Regions from separate parts of the Stutzerimonas sp. VN223-3 genome, predicted to be linked through region 2. Evidence: predicted binding sites of a transcription regulator. Region 2 holds the regulator's gene; the other holds the start of a gene.
What was found. Region 2 encodes LexA, which represses DNA repair genes until DNA is damaged. Its sites were predicted from a motif close to CTGTNTNNNNANACAG; they were not measured.
Positions count from the first base shown of each region.

Region 1: recN (DNA repair protein RecN) is a predicted target of LexA. The motif match lies at 9,955-9,970, and genes of this name have one in related genera.

Region 1 covers NZ_RBEC01000003.1:809,972-821,750, forward strand. Annotated here, with positions in the region: gene greA (transcription elongation factor GreA) at 1-404, opposite strand, end outside; gene carB (carbamoyl-phosphate synthase large subunit) at 401-3,622, opposite strand; gene carA (glutamine-hydrolyzing carbamoyl-phosphate synthase small subunit) at 3,659-4,807, opposite strand; gene dapB (4-hydroxy-tetrahydrodipicolinate reductase) at 5,001-5,807, opposite strand; gene dnaJ (molecular chaperone DnaJ) at 5,886-7,013, opposite strand; gene dnaK (molecular chaperone DnaK) at 7,188-9,101, opposite strand; gene grpE (nucleotide exchange factor GrpE) at 9,197-9,766, opposite strand; gene recN (DNA repair protein RecN) at 9,993-11,669, shown strand; gene fur (ferric iron uptake transcriptional regulator) at 11,723-11,779, opposite strand, start outside.
Region 2 covers NZ_RBEC01000001.1:903,582-915,360, reverse strand. Annotated here, with positions in the region: gene D7241_RS04270 (penicillin acylase family protein) at 133-2,670, opposite strand; gene D7241_RS04265 (DUF2489 domain-containing protein) at 2,743-3,207, opposite strand; gene D7241_RS04260 (SEC-C metal-binding domain-containing protein) at 3,215-3,400, opposite strand; gene D7241_RS04255 (LEA type 2 family protein) at 3,409-3,906, opposite strand; gene D7241_RS04250 (S-methyl-5'-thioinosine phosphorylase) at 4,083-4,820, opposite strand; gene nagZ (beta-N-acetylhexosaminidase) at 4,834-5,832, opposite strand; gene D7241_RS04240 (L,D-transpeptidase family protein) at 5,846-6,370, opposite strand; gene D7241_RS04235 (TetR/AcrR family transcriptional regulator) at 6,410-7,117, opposite strand; gene lexA (transcriptional repressor LexA) at 7,315-7,923, shown strand; gene sulA (SOS-induced cell division inhibitor SulA) at 7,934-8,416, shown strand; gene D7241_RS04220 (hypothetical protein) at 8,491-8,724, opposite strand; gene D7241_RS04215 (DMT family transporter) at 8,904-9,758, shown strand; gene D7241_RS04210 (DUF6586 family protein) at 9,783-10,298, opposite strand; gene topA (type I DNA topoisomerase) at 10,439-11,779, opposite strand, start outside.

The sequences.
Region 1 (11,779 bases), on a different contig from region 2:
TCTTCCTTGCCGACCAAGGCGCGGGCAATGGGGGAGCTGACCGACAACTTGCCGCGCTTGATGTCCGCCTCGTCGTCACCAACGATTTGGTACGTCACAGCTTCATCCGTTTCGACGTTGGCAATTTCCACGGTAGTACCGAAGATCACCTTGCCGGTATGCGGGATGTTGGCCACATCGATGACCTGAGCATTTTGCAGACGGCCTTCAATATCACGAATGCGCGCCTCGACCATGCCCTGCTGCTCCCGGGCGGCATGGTATTCGGCATTCTCCTTGAGATCCCCCAGCTCGCGTGCTTCGGCGATAGCCTGGGTGATCTGCGGACGCAGCTCGGTTTTGAGATGCTTGAGCTCATCTTCCAAGGCGCGAGCGCCCTGGACAGTCATTGGATACTTAGTCATGCATTGATTCCTGCGTGAAGATCCTGCAAGCGACGCACAGCCCTCTCGGGACCGAACTTCAGCGCCTCACAGATCGCCTGCCCACCAGCCAGGGTGGTGGTACAGCAAATCTTGTGCTGCAGGGCGTTACGACGGATCGAGTACGAGTCAGCAATGGACTGACGTCCTTCAGTAGTGTTTATGATCAAAGTAACTTCGTCATTCTTGATCATGTCGACAACGTGAGGACGACCTTCGGTCACCTTGTTGACTCGGCGCACCGGCAATCCGGCAGCTTCGATGAGCTTGGCGGTGCCGACGGTGGCAACCACCTCGAAACCAAGCCCGATCAGATCGCGCGCCACCTGTTCGACATGCGGCTTGTCATCGTCACGCACACTAATGAACGCGCAGCCGCTGTTCGGCAAAATTTCACTAGCACCGAGCTGCGCCTTGGCGAACGCTTCGGCGAAGCTGTCACCGACCCCCATCACCTCGCCGGTGGATTTCATCTCCGGACCGAGAATCGGGTCAACGCCAGGGAACTTGGCGAACGGGAATACGGCTTCCTTGACGCTATAGAAGTTCGGAATGATTTCTTCCGTCAGCCCGACTTCGGCCAGCGTTTTGCCTGCCATAACGCGTGCCGCGATCATCGCCAGCGAAACGCCAATGCATTTAGACACGAAGGGAACGGTACGCGAGGCACGCGGGTTGACTTCGATGACGAAGATATCCTCGCCCTGCACGGCCATCTGCACGTTCATCAGGCCGACCACGCCAAGCTCCAGGGCCATCTTCTTGACCTGATCGCGAATCTCGTCCTGGATATGCGCTGGCAACGAGTAAGGCGGTAGGGAACAGGCAGAGTCGCCAGAGTGCACGCCCGCCTGTTCGATGTGCTGCATGATCGCACCGATCACCACATGCTCACCATCACACACCGCATCGATATCGACTTCGATAGCGCAATTGAGGAAATGGTCGAGCAACACTGGGCTGTCGTTGGAGACTTTGACCGCCTCACGCATATAACGACGCAGCTCTTCTTCCTGATAGACAATTTCCATCGCCCGGCCACCCAGCACGTACGAAGGGCGTACCACCAGCGGATAACCAATGACCTTGGACGCGGCCAAGGCTTCCTCTTCGCTACGCGCGGTGGCGTTCGGCGGCTGACGTAGATTAAGACGCTCAACCATTTGCTGGAAACGCTCGCGATCCTCGGCACGGTCAATGGAGTCAGGACTGGTGCCGATGATCGGCACGCCGGCCTCTTCTAGCGCACGAGCCAGTTTTAGCGGCGTCTGTCCGCCATATTGGACAATCACGCCCTTGGGCTGCTCGACACGGACGATTTCCAAAACGTCCTCCAGCGTGACCGGCTCGAAGTACAGGCGATCCGAGGTATCGTAATCGGTGGAGACGGTTTCCGGGTTGCAGTTGACCATGATGGTCTCGTAGCCATCATCGCGCATCGCCAGCGCCGCGTGCACGCAGCAATAGTCGAACTCGATGCCCTGGCCAATACGGTTGGGCCCACCACCAAGGATCATGATCTTGTCGCGACTCGACGGATTGGCTTCGCACTCTTCCTCGTAGGTCGAATACATGTAGGCCGTATCGGTCGCAAATTCAGCGGCGCAGGTGTCGACGCGTTTGTAGACCGGTAGCACCTTCAACTTGTGGCGATGAGCGCGCAGATTTTTTTCGGTGACGCCGAGCAGCTTGGCCAGGCGCGCATCGGAGAAGCCCTTGCGCTTGAGCTTGTACATCACATCGCGATCGATGCTGGACAGGCCCAAGGTCTTGATCCGCTCTTCTTCCTTGATCAGATCTTCGATCTGCACCAAAAACCATTCATCGATGCGCGTCAGGTCGAAGACTTCGGCGACAGATTTGCCGGCGCGGAAGGCATCAGCCACGTACCAGATACGATCCGCGCCTGGTACGGTGAGCTCGCGCTTGAGGGTGCTCTCGCTTTCTGGGTCGGCCAGATCGAGCTTAGGGTCGAAACCGGATACACCGACTTCCAGGCCACGCAGGGCTTTCTGCACCGACTCCTGGAAAGTCCGGCCGATGGCCATGACCTCACCGACAGACTTCATCTGAGTGGTCAGGCGGGCGTCAGCCTTCGGAAACTTCTCGAAAGCGAAGCGCGGAATTTTGGTGACGACGTAATCGATGGCAGGCTCGAAGGAGGCCGGGGTGCGCCCACCGGTGATGTCGTTCTGCAGCTCATCGAGGGTGTAACCCACGGCCAGCTTTGCTGCGATCTTGGCGATCGGAAAACCCGTGGCCTTGGAAGCCAGAGCCGAGGAACGCGAAACGCGCGGATTCATCTCGATCACGACCATGCGGCCGGTGTTCGGGCAGATACCGAACTGCACGTTGGAACCGCCAGTTTCCACGCCGATCTCGCGCAGTACCGCCAACGAGGCGTTACGCAGGATCTGATATTCCTTGTCGGTGAGGGTTTGCGCCGGAGCCACAGTGATGGAGTCACCGGTGTGTACGCCCATCGGGTCGAAGTTCTCGATGGCGCAGACGATGATGCAGTTATCCTTCTTGTCGCGGACAACCTCCATCTCGTATTCCTTCCAGCCGATCAGCGACTCGTCGATCAGCAGTTCGCTGGTCGGCGACAGGTCGAGACCGCGGGCGCAGATCTCCTCGAACTCTTCGCGGTTGTAGGCGATGCCGCCACCGGTGCCACCCATGGTGAACGACGGGCGGATGATGCAAGGGAAGCCGACTTTGTCGAGCACACCGTAAGCTTCGTCCATGTTGTGTGCGATGCCGGAAACCGGGCACGCCAGGCCGATGTTCTTCATCGCCTTGTCGAAGCGCGAACGGTCTTCGGCCTTGTCGATGGTGTCGGCATTGGCGCCGATCATCTCGACGCCAAATTTCTCGAGTACGCCGTGCTTTTCCAGGTCCAGCGCGCAGTTCAGCGCGGTCTGGCCGCCCATGGTCGGCAGCAGCGCATCCGGGCGCTCCTTCTCGATGATCTTCGCGACGGTGGCCCACTTGATCGGCTCAATGTAAGTCGCATCGGCCATGGCCGGGTCGGTCATGATGGTCGCCGGGTTGGAGTTGACCAAGATGACGCGGAAGCCTTCCTCACGCAGCGCCTTGCACGCCTGGGCACCGGAATAGTCGAACTCGCACGCCTGGCCGATAACGATCGGGCCGGCACCGAGGATCAGGATGCTTTTGATGTCTGTACGTTTTGGCATTTTCTTACTCTCGAATCCTTGGGTCAGTCGGCAGGCTCAGCGGCGCTTGGCCATGGCTTCGATGAAACGGTCGAACAGCGGCGCGACGTCGTGCGGGCCCGGGCTGGCTTCGGGGTGCCCCTGAAAGCTGAAAGCGACCTTGTCGGTGCGCTCGATGCCTTGCAGGGTGCCGTCGAACAGCGACTTATGGGTCGCGCGCAGATTGCTCGGCAGGCTGGACTCTTCTACGGCGAAGCCATGGTTCTGGCTTGTGATCATCACTACGCCAGTGTCGAGGTCCTGTACCGGATGGTTGGCACCGTGGTGGCCGTTCGGCATTTTCACCGTCTTGGCACCGGACGCCAGGGCCAGCAACTGGTGGCCGAGGCAAATCCCGAACATCGGGATATCGGTTTCGAGCATTTCCTGGATTGCCTTGATCGCATAATCGCAGGGCTCAGGATCCCCTGGACCATTGGCGAGGAAAATGCCGTCCGGGTTCAAGGCTAGCGCATCGCTAGCGGTGGACTGGGCCGGAAGCACGGTGACACGGCAACCGCGCGCCACCAGCATGCGCAGGATGTTGTATTTCACGCCGTAGTCGAAGGCGACCACATGATAAGGCAGCTCGCTGGCGGGCACTTCGGCATGGCCATCGTCGCTCAGGCACCAGACGCTCGAACGCCACTCGTAGGGCTCCTTGACACTGACTTCCTTGGCCAGGTCCATGCCCTTGAGGCCAGGGAAGCTTCGCGCCAGCTCCAGCGCTTTTTCTTCGGTGGCGTCGTTGCCTGCCAGGATGCAGCCATCCTGGGCGCCCTTCTCGCGAAGGATACGAGTCAGACGGCGGGTATCGATACCGGCGATGGCAACGGTGCCGTTGGCCTTGAGGTAGTCCGGCAAGGACTGCTTGTCGCGCCAGTTGCTGGAAATCAGCGGCAGGTCGCGAATCACCAGGCCAGCCGCCCAGACTTTCCACGACTCGGCATCTTCCGGAGTCGTGCCGGTGTTGCCGACATGCGGGTAGGTCAGGGTGACGATCTGCTTGGCATAGGATGGATCGGTGAGGATTTCCTGATAGCCGGTCATGGCGGTGTTAAACACCACCTCACCAATGGTTTGCCCATCGGCGCCGATGGATTCGCCGCGAAAGATGCTGCCATCGGCAAGGGCCAGAATGGCTGGCGTAGGGGCTGGCTTAGTCAAGAGACCTCCCAAAGATCAAGGCTGAAGCAGGCGCAGATTGTAAAAAAGCGGGATGACGTGTGAAGGTCATCCCGCTTTTTGTTTGAGTCATTTCTGCGCAACTTTTAGTGGACACACTAAAACGGGAAGCTTACAGAAAACACCCTTTCGGGTCCAGCCGAAATCTGCCCAACGCGCCAGGCGGCACGTAGCTTCAGCGCAGCCCGAGCACATCCTGCATGTCATACAGACCTGCAGGCTGCTGCTCCAGCCACAGCGCCGCGCGGACAGCCCCCTTGGCGAAAGTCATGCGGCTGGAAGCCTTGTGCGTGATCTCGACCCGCTCGCCTTCGGCTGCGAATAGCACCGTATGATCCCCGACGACATCGCCGGCACGGACGGTAGCGAAGCCTATGGCATCCCGCTCGCGCGCCCCTGTTTGCCCCTCGCGGCCATATACCGCAACCTTCTGCAGATCGCGACCGAGCGCTTCGGCAACCACCTCACCCATGCGCAATGCTGTGCCGGACGGGGCGTCGACTTTATGCCGATGGTGTGCCTCGATGATCTCGATATCGACTTCGTCACCGAGGACTCGCGCAGCGGTGTCGAGCAACTTCAGGCAAAGGTTGACGCCCACGCTGAAGTTGGCAGCAAAAACGATGGGAATGTCCTTTGCCGCCGCGGCCAGCTTTTCCTTCTCTTCAACCGAGAAACCAGTCGTGCCGATCACCATGGCTTTGCCAGCACGCCGGCAGACTTCAAGATTTTTCAATGTCACCGAAGGGTGGGTGAAATCAATCAGCACGTCGAACTCCTCGACGACCTTTTCAACGCTTCCAATCAGCGGTACACCGATCCTGCCGATGGCCGCTAGCTCGCCTGCATCAGCGCCAACCAAGGTGCTGTCGGCCCGATCGATCGCGGCGGTCAATCCCGCGGCACCACCAGTCTGCTGTACGGCTTCGACCAGGGTTTTACCCATGCGCCCGGCGGCGCCCATTACTGCAATACGTCGCATCCAGTCAGCTCCAGGCTGCAGGCCTCAGGCCTCAGGCGAAAGCTCGAAGCCTATCGCCTGCAGCCTGCAGCCTTCTGTTTATAGATCGCCGAAAAAGCGCTTCATACCCTCGAACCAGCCGCTGGCCTTGGGCGAGTGGGAGCTGTCGCTTTGCAGCGTTTTGCGGAACTCGTCAAGCAGCTCGCGCTGACGCTTGCCTAGATTGACCGGAGTTTCCACCGCGACACGACACAGCAGATCACCTGCCGCACCACCACGGACAGGGGCAACGCCCTTACCGCGCAGGCGGAACTGCTTGCCGGTTTGGGTCCCCTCGGGGATCTTCAGCTTGACGCGACCATCCAGAGTCGGAACTTCCAGCTCGCCGCCCAAAGCTGCATCAGCGAAGCTGATCGGCACCTCGCAATACAGATGCTTGCCATCGCGCTGGAAAATCGGGTGCTCGCGTACGTTGACCACGACATACAGATCGCCCGCCGGACCACCCTGAGCACCTGCCTCGCCTTCGCCGGTCAGACGGATACGGTCGCCGGTGTCGACGCCCGATGGAACCTTGACCGAAAGCGTCTTCTGCTCTTCGACGCGCCCTTGGCCGTGACAGCTGCCACAAGGATCGGAAATCATCTTGCCGCTGCCATGGCAGCGCGGGCAGGTCTGCTGAACGGAGAAAAAGCCCTGCTGCATACGGACTTGGCCAATACCACCGCAGGTGGTACAGGTAACAGGACTGGTGCCCTTCTTGGCGCCGGAGCCATCGCAGGTCTTGCACTCGGCAAGCGTCGGCACACGGATGGTGACCGTGGTGCCGCGAACGGCCTCTTCCAGATCCAGTTCAAGCGTGTAGCGCAGGTCGCTACCGCGCTGGGCGCCACCACGTGAACTGCCGCGTCCGCCGGCAAAGAAATCGCTGAATACGTCACCGAAGATATCGGAGAAGTTGGCGTTGCCGTACGCGGCGCCCGCCCCTGCACCCATCTGCGGATCGACGCCGGCGTGACCGTACTGATCGTAGGCCTGGCGCTTGCTCGCATCGGACAACACTTCGTAAGCCTCGTTGGCTTCCTTGAACGCGTCTTCAGCCGCTTTATCTCCGGGATTACGGTCCGGATGGTGCTTCATCGCGAGGCGGCGATAAGCCTTTTTCAGCTCCGCCTCGCTGGCGCCGCGCTCGACACCCAGCACTTCGTAATAGTCACGTTTGGCCATAAATTTCCTGAACCTTCAAATTCGTACCCTCCAGACACGCCGACGCGGGAGCAAGCCCCCGCGCGGCGATCAAGCCCGTCGCGGCATCACCGCTTCGGGTTGGAGCTAAAGGCAGCAGCGACCAGGATGGCAGCCGCTGCGCCCTCTCCACTCATGGAGGTCATAAGCCGCGGCTTACTTGTTGTCCTTGACCTCTTCAAACTCGGCGTCGACCACATCGTCGCCGGATTGCGCGTTATTGCCAGCCTGCTCGCCCTCACCGCCCTGAGGCTGCTCGGCGTACATCTTCTGTGCCAGCGGCGTGGAGGCCTGGGAAACCGCAGCGATCTTGGCTTCGATCTCGGCTTTGTCGTCGCCCTTGATGGCTACTTCCAGCTCGCCGATAGCCTTCTCGATGCTGGCCTTGTCTTCCTCGGTCGCCTTGTCGCCGGCTTCGGTCAGCATTTTGCGGGTCGCATGGACCAGCTGATCGCCTTGGTTACGCGCAGTGACCAATTCTTCGAACTTGCGATCCTCCTCGGCGTTGGCCTCGGCGTCGCGCACCATCTGCTCGATTTCTTCCTCGGACAGACCCGAGTTAGCCTTGATCACGATGGACTGATGCTTGCCGGTGGCCTTGTCCTTGGCAGACACGTGCAGGATGCCGTTGGCGTCGATGTCGAACGTCACCTCAATCTGAGGCACGCCACGCGGAGCCGGCGGAATCTCGGCCAGATCGAAACGACCCAGCGACTTGTTCTGCCCAGCCTGCTTGCGCTCGCCCTGCAGCACGTGAATGGTCACGGCGCTCTGGTTGTCATCGGCAGTCGAGAACACCTGCGACTTCTTGGTCGGAATAGTGGTGTTCTTTTCAATCAGCGCGGTCATCACGCCACCCATGGTTTCGATACCCAAGGTCAGCGGGGACACGTCGAGCAGCAACACATCCTTAACGTCACCAGCCAGAACGGCGCCCTGAATGGCAGCACCCATGGCGACGGCTTCGTCCGGGTTGACGTCCTTGCGCGCTTCCTTGCCGAAGAACTCCGCGACCTTCTGCTGCACCAGCGGCATACGGGTCTGACCACCGACCAGGATCACGTCGTCGATCTTGGAAACGTCGATACCGGCATCCTTCATCGCCATGCGGCATGGCTCGATGGTGCGCTGCACAAGATCCTCGACCAGCGCTTCCAGCTTGGCACGAGAGATCTTCACGTTCAGGTGCTTCGGACCCGTCGCGTCCGCGGTGATGTACGGCAGGTTGACATCGGTCTGCTGGCTGGAGGACAGCTCGATCTTGGCCTTCTCGGCGGCTTCTTTCAGGCGCTGCATCGCCAGCGGGTCGCCCTTGAGGTTCATGCCGCTTTCTTTCTTGAACTCGTCGACGAGGTAGTCGATCAGGCGAATGTCGAAGTCCTCACCACCGAGGAAAGTGTCACCGTTGGTGGCCAACACTTCGAACTGGTGCTCGCCGTCGACTTCGGCGATCTCGATCACCGACACGTCGAAGGTACCGCCGCCCAGGTCATAGACGATCACGGTGTGGTCGCCCTTGGCCTTGTCCATGCCGTAGGCCAGCGCAGCCGCAGTCGGCTCGTTGATGATGCGCTTTACGTCCAGGCCGGCGATGCGTCCAGCGTCCTTGGTGGCCTGACGCTGGCTGTCGTTGAAGTAGGCAGGAACGGTAATTACCGCCTCGGTGACCGGCTCGCCGAGGTAGTCTTCGGCGGTCTTTTTCATCTTTTTCAGGATTTCCGCCGAAATCTGTGGCGGTGCCATCTTCTGGCCGCTCACTTCTACCCACGCGTCGCTATTGTCCGCCTTGACGATCTTGTACGGGACCATCTGGATATCTTTCTGCACGACTTCTTCGTCGAAACGACGACCGATCAGTCGCTTCACCGCGTACAGAGTGTTGTGTGGGTTGGTCACCGCCTGGCGCTTGGCCGACTGACCGACCAGGATTTCGCCATCATTGGCATACGCAACGATCGACGGGGTGGTGCGGCCGCCTTCGGCGTTCTCGATCACCTTAGCTTTGCCATTTTCCAGAATGGAGACGCAGGAGTTGGTCGTTCCCAGGTCGATACCGATAATCTTGCCCATATGCTTCTCTCCGAACTTGATTGATCCGCGCCTGATTACCGGCAGCGGGTAACACAAAAACGCTTGGCTACGAGATGGGGTTCAATAGCCGAAATTCAAGCCTTCTCATCAATCGAAGGCGGGGTTTCCGCTGGCGCCTTGCTGACTACGACCATTGCCGGACGCAGCAACCGACCGTTGAGCAGGTAGCCCTTCTGAAAAACCTTGAGCACGCTGCCAGGCTCGGCATGAGTGCTTTCTTCCATGGCCATGGCCTGGTGATGCTCAGGATTGAAGGGCTCGCCCTGCGGATCTAGCTGTGCCAGCTGATGGCGCGCCAGGGTATCGAGCAGCAACTTGAAGGTCAGCTCGACGCCTTCGCGCATCGGCTTGACTGCTTCGTCATCCGGACTCGACAGCTCGAGACCACGCTCGAGACTATCGGCAACGGCCAGCAGATCACCGGCAAATTTTTCCAGCGCGAACTTGTGCGCCTTTTCCACATCCTGCTCGGCGCGGCGGCGAATATTCTGCAGCTCGGCCGCAACCCGCAGGGACTGATCCTGCGCCGCCGCGAGTTGCTCTTCGAGTGACTGCACGCGGGCAGCCAGATCCTCGGCCACTTCGGCTTGCTCGGTCTCGTTCTCTTCAGGGGTCTGGTTGTCCAGGTTCTGCTCGTCGGCCATGCGATCCTCCTCATCAAGACTTCAGCGGGCGGTCAGCCCGCGCTTGTGCCGCTATATGGGGGCGACGAGCACGGCTTCAAGGGCTGGAGGCAGCTACAGGCTATCGACCGCGAGCAAGAGTTGCACCCGATCGTGGCTGAGAGTTCTTGCCGCCTGTAGTTTGCCGCTTGAAGCCTTCCCCAGAAGAACTGTATAAATAGCCAGTCATCTACGCGGGAGCCCTGCCATGCTGGTTCATCTGTCTGTTCATAACTACGCCATCGTCGAGCACCTCGACCTTGAGCTGAAGCGCGGCATGAGCGTGATCAGTGGCGAAACCGGCGCCGGCAAGTCGATCATGCTCGACGCACTCGGATTGACCCTTGGCGACCGCGCCGACAGCAGCGTGGTGCGCATCGGCGCGGATAAGGCCGACATTCTTGCCAGCTTCGATCTGGACGACATTCCCGACGCGCGGGCCTGGCTGGTGGAGCGCGACCTGGATAGCGACGGCCCATGCATTCTCCGCCGAGTAATTACTGCCGAAGGTCGCTCGCGCGGCTATATCAACGGCACGCCCTGTCCTCAGGGGGACCTTAAGGCGCTCGGTGAATTGCTGATCGATATTCACAGCCAGCACGAACACCAGTCGCTACTAAAGCTCGATACCCATCGACGTCTGCTCGACGAATATAGCGGCAGCCAAGACTTGGCGCGCCAGGTTCAGTTGGCTGCACAACGCTGGCGCCAGACCCGGCAGACCTTAGAGCGCCTGAGTAACAGCAGCGATGAGCAGCGCGCTCGCCATCAATTGCTGAGCTATCAGCTGGAAGAACTGGAAACCCTCGCCCTTGGTGAGGACGAGCTGGAACATCTGGAGCAGGAGCACAAGAACCTTGCCAACGCCGAGCACCTGCTCGGCGCCTGCCGCCAAGTGATCGACCTATGCAGCGAGAGCGATGCGGGAAACGTATTGTCAGCGCTGACATCGAGTCTGCAACGCCTCACCGCATTTCAGAATCAACCGGGTGCACTCGGCGAAGCAGTCAACCTGCTCTCCAGCGCACAGATCCAAGTGGAAGAAGCGGTCGGCGAGCTGAACCGATTCCTTGACCATTTCGATTCCGATCCGCAGCGCCAGCAGGCGCTGGAAGAACGGCTGGATAGCATCTATACCTTGGCGCGCAAGCACCGGGTGCAACCGCTGGAACTATCAGCCTTACAACAACGGTTGTTCGAGGAGATGGAAAGCCTGAACGCCAATGATGACGCGCTGGAGCAACTCGGCGAAGAGCTTGCTGCATATGAGCGACATTATCGGGAAAAGGCTGGAGAGCTGAGCGCTACCCGCCAACAAGCCGCAGAAACACTGGCGAGAGCGGTCGAAGCGGAGATTCAGCGATTGGGCATGCCGGGCGGCAAGTTTAACGTCGTGCTGAAGCCCAGCACAGAAGGCGACCTTATGCCACACGGACTGGAACAGGTGGAGTTTCTCGTCAGCGCCAACCCAGGGCAGCCACTTCGACCACTGGCTAAGGTCGCCTCTGGTGGCGAACTGTCGCGCATCAGCCTTGCAATCCAGGTAATCACCGCTCAGACCTCGCGGATCCCAACACTGGTGTTCGACGAAGTGGACGTCGGCATTGGTGGCCCCACCGCCGAAGTGGTCGGTCAGTTGTTGCGCCGTCTGGGCGAGCGCGGACAAGTACTTACCGTTACTCACCTACCGCAAGTTGCGGCGCAAGGGCACCATCACCTATTCGTGCACAAGGCTCGCGGCAGCGACGAGACCCACACCGCTGTGGCAACGCTGGAAGATGGAGAACGAGTCGAGGAGATCGCGAGAATGCTTGGCGGAGTTGACTTGACCGAACAGGCGCTGGCCCACGCCCGACAGATGATCGGCTCAGTCCAGGCCTCTTAGCGGAAATGAAAAAGGCGACCCGCGGATCGCCTTTATTTTTTCTGCACCGACGCTCACTCAGCCTTTTTGCGCACGTAGAGCACCAGATTGTGATCGACCAGCTCATAACC
Region 2 (11,779 bases):
ATCGACCTGAGCCCGCATCTGGCCGAACGAATCGGCCACGAACTGGCCGAGGCCACTGCCCGACAACTGGATTTCGATCGGCGCGAGAATGATTGACAGCAAGCTGGCGTTGGCCGGCTTGCTGCACAGAACCTACTGGCGCGACGGAGTAAGCAGTAACCGCTGGGTGCCGTAGACCTTGTCCAGATTTTCGGACTTGAACGGGAAGCTCATGTATTGCCCGTTCAGCCAGGCGTCGATGCCATCGGCGTAGTGCGGGCTGGCCGGGTTGCCGGACTGACCCGAGCTGTTGAGCCCGATCATCGGCTCGTCACGCCCGAAGTCGACGATGATCCGCATCGCCGGAATCAGCCACGTATCGAAATTGTCACCCCAACGGTAGGCAGAGACGTTCAGCGTGCTGTGATCGCCACCCGCCGCATATGGACCGCGGTCGAGATAGCCGCTGATGGCATTGATTCCGCTACGCTGGCTGGCAGGCATGTACGGGGCCAATTGGGTAGTACCCGTCCGCCAGGTGTAGGTGTGCAGATCGCCCCAGCGCCAGGCGTTGCGATCCGCGCCCTGCAACGTCTCCAAGCGGCTGACCGCCGCCGCGAGGGAGCGCGCCAGGATGACTGGTTTGTCTTCCTGCTGGGGCGTAGACAAGTCATCCCAATAAGGACTGTCCTCGCGCCCGAGCAAGTGATCCGCCTGCGCCGAGTAGGACGCGTTCGCTGCTTCTACCAGCGCTCTCCACGCGGAGCTGGTTTCCGGTCCCAGCTCGTCGAGGAAGGTTTGCCGTGCCGATTCCATCAGGAAGGCTTCGTACAATGCGGCATCGGCGGAATCTGCGGCGAGTTTACCGTCGAAGCGGAGCAGACGAGACAACGCCTCGCGCGCCTTGCCTCGCGCAGGCTCGGCGAGCGCATCGATGGCGGTCTTGAGCGGCGCCGCCATCCCAGGTGCCTGGAACATGTGTTGCAGCTTGGCCGCGAAGGTAGTCGTCTGATCGTATTGCATAGCGATCACGCTGCGGCTGTCCTGTTTGCCCTGCCCGAGCAGCTCGGCAATACGCTCGGCGCGCTCAGGGTAATACCAGGAGTTGGACAGTTGCATGCCGTAGCCTTTGGGCACGGTGCGATGATTGGCAGTGGCGAGCCAGCCTTGCTGCGGATCCTGGTCATAGGGATGCAGCATGGGATCGGCGAAACCATCCCAGTCGTAACGACCATCCCAGCCAGGCGATGGCATCAGGCCGAGCCCTTCGCGACGATTGGGATAGCGCCCGGTCACCTGCCAGCCGGTACCCTGAGCGTCGGCGAAAACAATGTTGAGTGCTGCAGCGCGGATCTCACGAGCCGCCTCGAAGGCTTGATCCAGCGACTGCGCGCGGGTCAGGTCGAAAAACGCGTCCAACGACCGGTCGCCCTCGAACTGCGTCGTCTTCAGCGCGAGCCCATAACCGCTGCTCATCTGTAGCGGCTGCAAAGGATGCTTGCGCTCGCCCAGCGCGCTGTTCAGCAGCGGGCCGTTGCGGGTCTCGTAGACCGTCTCGCGAATTGGGCGCTCGCCCTTGATGAAAAACGTCTCGTGACGCTCACGCGCCGGCACCCACTTGCCATCGGCGAGGTACATCAAGCGTCCGCCTTCACGCCGCACCTGTTCCAGAAACAGGTCTTGGGTATCACCCATGACCATTGTCATACCCCAGCCCAGTTTGCCGTTGAAGCCAGCGACCACAGCGGGTACCCCTGCGATCGTCACACCGGCGGCCTGAAATTTCGGCGAGCGGATCTGCACGAAGTTCCAATACGAGGGCATCGACAGCGGCAGGTGCGTGTCGTTGGCCATCAGCGGTTTGCCGCTACGGGTGTTGCTGCCCGATATAGCCCAGTTGTTCGAAGCCGCGACGCCCAGCATATTCAGCGAAGCGATCTCGGACGCGGCGCGGTCGAGCGCGGCAAGTCCTGATATCTCGCCGCTCAGCTTCAGGCCCTTGAGCTTGTCGGCTTCATCGAAGGGCAGCGGCTCGTCGGGATAGGTAGGCAGCAGCCAGGCGAGGTTATCGCTGCCGACCTTTTGCGCCAGGACCAGCGATGCGATCTCCTCCTGCAGATTGACCGCCAGACCGAAGTTCAACAGGCAGAACACCAGCACCGAATCTTCTGCTTTCCAGTATTCGGGGGTGTAACCCGCGGCGGCCAGATCCATCGGCAGCTTGTCGCGATGCCTGAACAGATAGGCGTTGACACCCCGTGCGTAGACTTCGAAGAACTTCTTCATCCGCGGCGAGCTGTCCTGGTACAGCACCGCCGCGCTCTGCCGAAGATTTACAGCGCGCATGAAGCGATCAATCTCTAGTACACCGGGTCCGACCATCTCCGCCAGACGGCCTTCGGCCATGAGACGCAAGCCGACCATCTGGCTCAGACGGTCGGTAGCATGCACGTAACCCAAGCCGAACAACGCGTCGTGAAAAGTGGCCGTCTCGATCAATGGCATTCCCAACGGATTGCGCCGGATGCTCACGCTCTTGTCCAAACCGGTGATCGCCTGGACACCTTGCGCAGGGGGCAGGCTGTCGCTATAGCGACTGTCCAGATAGGCCTGACAGCCGCTGAGTCCCCCGGCCGCCAATGTAGCGCCCAAGGTCAGACGAACCAGAACAAACGGCAGACGCAGAAACATCAACGGCTCCTTCGCGGGCGGGCAATGCGGAAATAGACAGGATAGATGGTGTGCTGCGGTACGGCGCCGCGCTCAGGCGGCTTCGCGGTTTTTTGGCAAGGCCTCGTCGAGCAGCCAGCGAGCAGACCGCCGCGCCTCCGCTTTGTGTTGCAACTCGAGCGCACTGAAGTTGGCTTCGTGGCGGCGACGCTCGGTCTTGTCCAAAGCCTTCCAGGCGGCATGCGTCGGCACTTGCTCGGTCGCCTCGAAAAGCACTTGGAACACTTGGCAGCGAGGATCTTGCCCAAGGTTGGCGTCGTAGTTGTCCAGCAGCACCTTGATCCGGATCGCACCTTCGATCAGCGGCACCTGCTCGTCGAGCAGGCTACCGGCGAGCACCCGCAAGTCCGCCGCAAGCGCCACGTGCTGCTGCGCTTGCATCTCTGCAAGTTGTTGCTCCCTGCGCCAAACCTTGCGCCATAGGTGCACGGCGTATGCGGCCAACGCTGCAATCAGCAGCAAGCCAATGATAAGCAGCGCCATGGCAAGCGGCGTCATGGACGGGTCAGGCTCCGTGGCACTTCTTGTATTTTTTTTGACTGCCGCACGGACAAGGGTCGTTGCGGCCGACATCTTTCAGCGGATTGCGAACCGGGTCATGGCTATGGTTGCAATGCGGGCCATGGACGTGATGGTCGTGGTCATGGTCGTGATTGCAATCGGGACCGTGTACATGGGTTTCATGGTTCATCGACGTTACTACTCTGGGATAAAGTTGCCGGGGATTATCTCGCCATTGGTGGAGATGTGCACGCCCCGACCGAGCAACAAGCCTGTTTTCAGCTCACCATCCAGACGATAGGCAATAGGCCGGTCAGGCTTCTCCAGCAATCGCACGATGTATTTCATGTGCCGCCAGAGGTTGGTATGTACCGGCACTTCATAGTATTCGAAGCCATGACCGGGAATAGTCGCCCAGCCGCTGGATTCGCCGCTGGCCAGTTCGATGTCATTGAGGTGGACGGTGTAAATAAGCCCGCGAACCGGCAGGCTTTGCTCATTGGGATTGTCGATGCGAAAGCGCAGCATAAATTGCTGCTCGAGCAACCTGGCCTTGATGATTTCGACCTTGGTGAGCTGGACGCTAGGATCTTGGAAATCGCTGCTGAACCAGGTCGAGCAACCGGCAAGACTGGATAGCAGACCCAGCAAAACCACTGCTCTCGATATTCTTCTTATAGGTGCGTGGCAAAGCATTCCGGTACTCCATAGGACGGCCAAGTGTAGCAAGCGGCGGATTGGCTGCAATGGGTTGTTTTGGCGAAGCTAGCACGCCGCCGCTACGTCTTTGCTACCACCGTTGCGGCATACGGAGCCATTGCGGCACTTACCGGCGCAGCTGCCCTCCCCTAGGCCAGCTGCGGACCACCCGGCTAACCAGCGAGGGCGCGAGCCAACACTGCCCGCGTCTTGAAAATCCCCTCCGCCAGTGCCGCCTCGATTTCAGCCATGGTAATGATGCCGGTGGTTTTTCCGGCGGCGGGATTGACGACTAGGGCCAGGCAGGCATAAGGCAGCTCCAGCTCCCGAGCGAGGACCGCTTCGGGCATACCCGTCATACCCACGATATCGCAGCCATCGCGCTCCATCCTGGCGATTTCGGCAACCGACTCCAACCTCGGCCCTTGAGTACAGCCATAGACACCATGGCTGCTGAACAGATAACCCTCGGCAGACAAACCAGCGATAAGGCGCTGGCGCAGCGTTTCGTCGTAGGGGTAGCTGAAATCGACATGGGTGACATGCTCGATGTCGCCCTCGAAGAAGGTGTGCTCGCGCCCATAGGTATAGTCGATGAGCTGATGCGGTACGCACAGATGGCCAGAGCCCATCGCCGAATGAATGCCGCCGACCGCGTTCACCGCGATCACCGCCTGCGCCCCAGCTTTTTTTAGCGCCCATAGATTAGCGCGGTAGTTCACCTGATGCGGCGGGATGCGGTGCGGATGTCCGTGACGGGCCAAAAACAACACATCTTTGCCGGCATACTCGCCGCGCAGAATATCGGCCGACGGCGGACCGTAGGGGGTTTCCATATATATAGCTTCACGTAGGGTGAAACCGGGCAACTCGGTCAGGCCGGTGCCGCCAATAATGGCGTGGACAGTCATCATGTTTCCTTGGTCAAGCGATCAGTTCGGCTGCTTTGAGGGTGGCGATCGATGCGCGCCAACGAGGATCCTGTTTGTACTCCAGCGAACCCGCCGCACGGCTGCGCATCTTCGCCAGTGCGAGCGATGGCTGCACACCGAGACGCTGCAGCGCCGACAGGGCTAGCTCGGCAGCGCCACGGTCGTTGCACACTAAGCCCATGTCGCAGCCAGCCGTTAGTGCCGCTTCGATGCGGCTCGCGGCATCACCTACCACATGCGCACCAGCCATCGACAGATCGTCACTGAAGATCACCCCACGGAAGCCCAGCTCCTTGCGCAAGATGTCCTGCAGCCAATGCCGTGAAAAGCCGGCCGGCTTGTCGTCGACCTGCGGATAGATCACATGTGCAGGCATCACCGCATCGAGCTCGCCAGCCAACTGCTGAAACGGAATCAGGTCATGCACACGAAGCGCGTCCAGACTACGCTCGTCGACCGGAATCGCCACGTGGGAATCAGCCTCGGCCCAGCCGTGACCAGGGAAGTGCTTGCCGGTGGCTGCCATCCCTGCGCTACGCATGCCTTTGATGAACGCTCCGGCAAGTTCGGTGGCACGCTGCGGGTCAGCCTCGAACGCGCGGGTCCCGACCACTGCGCTGCGTTGGTGATCCAGGTCGAGCACCGGCGCGAAGCTGAAATCCAGCCCAACCGCCAGCACTTCGGTCGCCATCACCCAGGCGCAGGTTTCTGCCAACTCCAACGCATCGGCGCGCGAGGCGAAGTCGCGCATCGCCGGCAAGCGAACAAAATCGCGCCGCAGCCGTTGGACGCGCCCGCCTTCCTGATCGACAGCCAACAGAACATCGGGCCGCACGGCGCGAATAGCGCAACACAGCTCCTGTACCTGGCGAGGATTTTCGATATTGCGAGCGAACAGAATCAGCCCGCCAACCTCCGGTTGGCGCAGCAACTGGCGATCCTCGGCGGTCAGCCAAGTACCGGCGATGTCCAGCATCAATGAGCCTTGCATGATGAGCAGATCCTTAATTCAGCGCTGCGCTCGACCAATCCGGACACGCCGTTTCGCCTATATGGACGGCACAACCGGCCGGCACCAGAGGAAAAAGATCGAGCAAATCGGCATTGCGCAGCCTGATGCAGCCGTGAGAAAGCGGTACGCCCATGGGTTCTGAGTCAGGCGTGCCATGCAAATAGATATAACGACGAAAGGTGTCGACCTCACCCATCCGGTTGTGTCCGGGCTCGCATCCGCTGAGCCAGAGGATTCGGGTGAGAATCCAGTCGCGCCCGGGAAACCGCTCGCCCAGGTCCGAATTCCAGACTTCACCGGTCCAGCGCCGGCCACGCAAAACGGCCCCGGACGGTAGCCCTTCACCGATACGCGCACGTACCTGGTGGCGACCACGTGGCGTGCAACCGGAACCATTGAGTTCGCCGACACCGTTACGAGCGGTAGACACGGGCAGCCGGACGCGCAGCCTGCCATCGGAAAACCCGTAGAGCATCTGGTCGGCAATCGAGATATGAAGGAAATCGAGATCAGACATGGGCGGCTAGCTTAGCTGATCGATCCCTGACCGTGTACCTCAACCCTTGGCGGGCATCGCCAAAGCGTTGCGTCGACCGATGGGATGGGCTTGAGCCAAGCTCGAGTCCACCACACCGGAATCGGCACGCATGCCGGCAGCTAGAAACGGAACCATCATGCGCATGACCTGCTCGATGGATGTCCTGGCGCCAAAATCGTTCTCAGCGATTGCTCGCAACGCCTTGATGCCCGACATGCTGAACGCCGCGGCACCGAGCATGAAATGCACGCGCCAGAACAGCTCGATGGGCGGAATCGAAGGCGCCGCCTCGTGCACTCGGTGCATGTACCGACGAAACACCTTGCCGTACATGTCCTCAAGATAGCGGCGCAGGTGACCTTGACTCTGACTGAATGACAGGCCCAGCAGGCGCATGAAAATCGACAGATCATCGCCACTGCGCGGCTTCACTGCAAGCGCCTGCTCGACCAGAATCTCCAGCAACTCTTCGAGACTGTCTTTCCTGTCGGGTTTAGCTTCACGTTTGTCCAGTTCTCGTTCAAGGCTCACGCAGAATGGCCCAAGGAAACGAGAGAAAACTGCTTGGATAAGCGCCTTTTTCGAACCGAAGTGGTAATTCACTGCCGCCAGATTGACCCCAGCTTTACTGGTGATCAGGCGAAGCGAAGTCTCGGCGAAGCCTTTTTCAGCAAACAGCTGTTCCGCTGCATCAAGAATACGCTCCACTGTTTCCGACTGCGCCATGCCCCCTCCCACTGACAAACACTTGTTTGAAACTTACGTTTCACTCACCACCAAGTCAACCACGAAAGTGTCCGAGCGCCTAACCGCAGGCAACCAGAGCTTGCACCAAGCCAGCGCAGCTCTCAACCAAACAAAGATTGCCAAGCATCAGGCACTGTATATAATCCCAGTCACTGTATAAAAGAACAGAGACCACCATGATCAAGCTGACCCCTCGCCAGTCGGAAATTCTCGCCCTCATCAAGCGATGCCTTGAAGAAAACGGCTATCCGCCTACGCGTGCGGAGATCGCTCAGGAGCTGGGTTTCAAATCGCCCAATGCAGCTGAGGAGCACCTTAGGGCATTGGCCAACAAAGGCGCTATCGAGATGACGCCCGGCGCCTCGCGCGGGATACGTATTCCAGGCTTCGAACCTGCCGCCGAAGAGAGCGGTTTACCCGTCATTGGACGAGTAGCAGCCGGCGCGCCAATTCTTGCCCAGCAAAACGTCGAAGAGTCCTGCCAGATCAACCCAGCATTCTTCCACCCCAAAGCCGACTATCTGTTGCGTGTGCGTGGTATGAGCATGAAGGACATCGGCATTTTTGATGGTGATTTGCTCGCCGTACATACCACGCGTGAAGCACGCAATGGCCAAGTCGTCGTGGCTCGGATCGATGATGAGGTAACGGTGAAGCGCTTCAAGCGCGAAGGCGACAAGGTCTGGCTGCTGGCTGAGAACCCCGAGTTTGCCCCCATCGAAGTGGATCTCAAACAACAAGAATTGGTTATCGAAGGCTTGAGTGTCGGCGTGATTCGCCGCTAAGGAGAGGTTCATGCAGTATCAACCCCAACCCACCGCAGGCAAACCACCGCAGCTTTCTTTATTCGAAGGGCTGATCGCCCATCGATTGACGCCGTTCGGAGAAATGGCCTGCGCCCCCCCGCAGCCCGCCGACGATTGGCTGAGCGAAATGACCTTGAGCGGCAGCGGTGGTCATTGCCGTCTGTTGCTCGCCCCGATCCTGCGCGAGCTCAGTGAGGCGGCCGACACACGCTGGCTGACTCTGATCGCGCCGCCTGCATCGTTGTCGCAAAGCTGGCTACGGGAAACCGGGCTCAACCGCGACCGTATCCTGTTATTGCAGGCCCGCGAGACCCAAGGTGCACTGGAATTGGCGTGCAAGGCACTGATGTCAGGCTGCAGCCATACAGTGATTACCTGGTTGGGACGTCTCGACAGGACCAGCCGGCTGAAACTGCGCGCTGCGGCCGATCAGGGCAACGCGCAAAGCCTGAATGTACGTATGGGTAACTGAACCGTCTGATCTATCCGGCACATGGAAGTGCCGAAAAAACTCGCCCAGCCGCAATGGCAACCAGGCGATTCGCATCAGTGCAGCACGTGCGGCTCCTCTTCTCGCTCGAATTCCCCTTCCGATACTCGCCCTGCCATCTGCACACCGACGCTGAACATTGCTTTGGCAATTTCGACATGCTGCCCCTGCAGGAACTCCTTGGCATCGTCAGAGAAATCCAATGTGGCCAGCACACCTTCGTCCTCAGCGCGACGCAGCACAATGCTGCCATCGGGTAGCTCGACGATTTCCAGAAAAGACGTTGGCATGAGTCTGCTCCCCGTGAAAGGCGCGCATTGTACCAGCCGGCCAGAATGCAGACAGCCCTTGGCTTGATACGAGCGGCGGTATGCAGATGCACCACAGCGCCACTACACAGTAGGATGGCGTCTCATCGCGGTCTGGACAGCAATCGGGACCGCGCCATTCGCTTCAAGGAAGCTGCCGAATGACCGCCAGAACGTTGCTGCTGACAGCATTGGCCATGCTTGCTTTCGCAGGCAACTCACTGCTTTGCCGTGCTGCATTGCGTGACAGCCAGATCGACCCTGCCAGCTTTACCGCGTTGCGCCTGCTGGCAGGAGCCCTGATGCTGTGGCTGCTGTTGTTCCTGCGTAAAGGATCTTCAGCGAAGTCCGGCAGCTGGTACGGCGCCGTGGCGCTCTTCGTCTATGCGGCAGCCTTCTCGTACGCCTACCTGCATCTCGATGCCGGTGCCGGCGCGCTACTACTGTTCGGTGCAGTGCAGTTGAGCATGATTGCCTGGGGGCTAATCAGAGGGGAGCGGCTGCATCGCCTGCAAGTGGTTGGGCTGCTTTTGGCAGGAGGGGGACTGGTCGCGCTTCTTCTGCCCGGCACGAGCACACCGCCTATATCGGCTTCGTTGCTGATGGTGCTGTCGGGCATCGCCTGGGGCGCGTACTCGCTTTTGGGAAGAGGAACACCAGATCCGTTGGCCGCGACAGCTGGAAACTTCATCCGCACGCTACCGATTGCGGCTGTGCTTTGCCTGCTGGCGTTGGCCTGGCTGGAGTGGGATACGGCCGGTGTGATCTATGCGCTCCTATCCGGTGGGCTGATGTCCGGTATCGGCTATGCCATTTGGTACGCCGCGTTGCCCGGCCTCGCAGCCATACAGGCTGCGAGCGTGCAACTGAGCGTGCCCCTTATCACTGCGCTGGCTGGTAGTGTGCTTTTGGGGGAAACCCTGACCGGACGCCTACTGATCGCCGGCCTCGCGATCCTGGGCGGTATCGCCTTGGTCCTGCGGGTCAAGCACAAGGTTCCAGCCCGAACCGAATAGCCAAACGCTTTCTCGCTTAGGCGCTTACCATTCGGTAAGCGATTCCCGAAAACGCAGCGCCAGGGCCTTCATGTTCTGCCGCCAAGATTCCACTTCGGCATGTGTCAGTACGGGCGCTTCCTCGCCCACGCTGACCGCCTCGATCAACGGCATGGCTGGGTCGGTCTTCGCCTTGACGGGCGCCCGAGGTGGCTCGAAGAGTGCCATATGGGCCTGCAGCAATCGCGCAAGCCAGGTCTCGGAATGCTCGGCCAACTCGATCAACTCAGCCAGTTCCGGACTCGGCGATGAGTTCTGCGAACGCGAAAGCAGTAATTCTGCGCGCGGCGCGTTCGCACCCAGTAGGCGATAGTAGCCGGCAATCTCGTGGCATAGCCCCAGCAGCGCGCCGTACAGATGGAACAGACTGGCTTCGCGCTCGGCTTGGATCAGTCCCGGGGCATTCAGCGCGCCTTTTTCCTCGGCCCGTCGCCAGTTCTCAAGCGCCAGCCCGGCAAAATAGATTTTCTGATTGGTTCGGGTGTACAGCTCGTGAGCCATGGCGGTCGTTCCCATTAGATCAGCGGGTAGCCGGAAAGCAAAAGTATGGTGGCAGGTGCAGGAATCGCCAGCTGAACATCGAGACTGCCGGCTGCTTTCCTTCCAGCCCACAGCCTCAAGCGCCCTTATCGGCTTTTAACCTATTTGGTGCTTTTGTCTTCCACCTTCCACTTGCCGCCATCGAAGAACGCCTTCCAGCCCGTCGGTTTACCGTTGACCTCCGTCTGCACGTACTGCTCCTTGGTCTTGCGGCTGAAGCGGATAACGGCTGGGCGGCCTTCCGGATCTTTCTTTGGCGCATCGAGCAGGAAGTAGTACTTCGGATCGATCTCATCCTTGTGCGGAATGAGCTCCTGCACCAGCGGCGCACGTGTCTCGCGGTTTTTTGGGAACTGACTGGCTGCCAGGAACAGGCCCGATGCACCGTCGCGCAGCACGTAAGTATCGTCGACCTTCTCGCACTTGAGTTCCGGCATCTTCACCGCATCCATTTTCGGCGGTGCCGCCTCGCCGCTTCTGAGCAACTTGCGTGTGTTCTTGCACTCGGCATTGGTGCAACCAAAAAACTTGCCGAAGCGGCCCGTCTTGAGCTGCATCTCGCTGCCGCACTTGTCGCACTCGAGACTCGGGCCTTCGTAGCCCTTGATGCGGTACTGGCCTTGCTCGATCTCGTAACCGGTGCAGTCGGGATTGTTGCCGCAAATGTGCAGTTTGCGGGTTTCGTCCAGCAGATAGGCATCCATCGCCGTGCTGCAGATCGGGCAGCGATGCTTGCCAAGCAACACACGTGACTCGGACTCGCCCTCATCGTCGGCAGCAATCTCGTCGCCCGGTATCAGGTTGACCGTCGACTTGCAGCGTTCTTTCGGCGGTAGGCTGTAACCGGAGCAGCCAAGGAACACGCCGGTGGAAGCCGTACGAATCATCATCGGCCGGCCACACACCTTGCATGGAATATCGGTCAGGGTCGGTTGGTTGGCACGCATGCCGGTATCGCTGGATTCGGCGATTTCCAGTTTCTTGCGAAAATCACCATAGAACTCGTCGAGCACGTGCTTCCACTCGCGCTCGCCCTGAGCGACATCGTCGAGATTCTCTTCCATCCCGGCGGTGAAGCCATAGTCCATCAGGTTGTTGAAGCTTTCCGAGAGGCGCTCGGTAACGATGTCGCCCATCTTTTCCGAATAGAACCGGCGGTTATGCAGGGAAACATAGCCACGGTCCTGGATCGTCGAGATGATCGCCGCGTAGGTGGACGGACGACCGATACCGCGCTTTTCCATCTCCTTGACCAGGCTTGCTTCGGAGTAACGTGCCGGCGGCTTGGTGAAATGCTGGCTTGGGTCGAGCTTGATCAGCTTCATCCCGTCGCCCTTGTTCATATCCGGCAATACGTCGTCTTCACCGCTCTTGCTCTGCTGCGGCATGACCTTGGTGTAACCGTCGAACTTGAGAATGCGACCCTTGGCACGCAGCTCGTA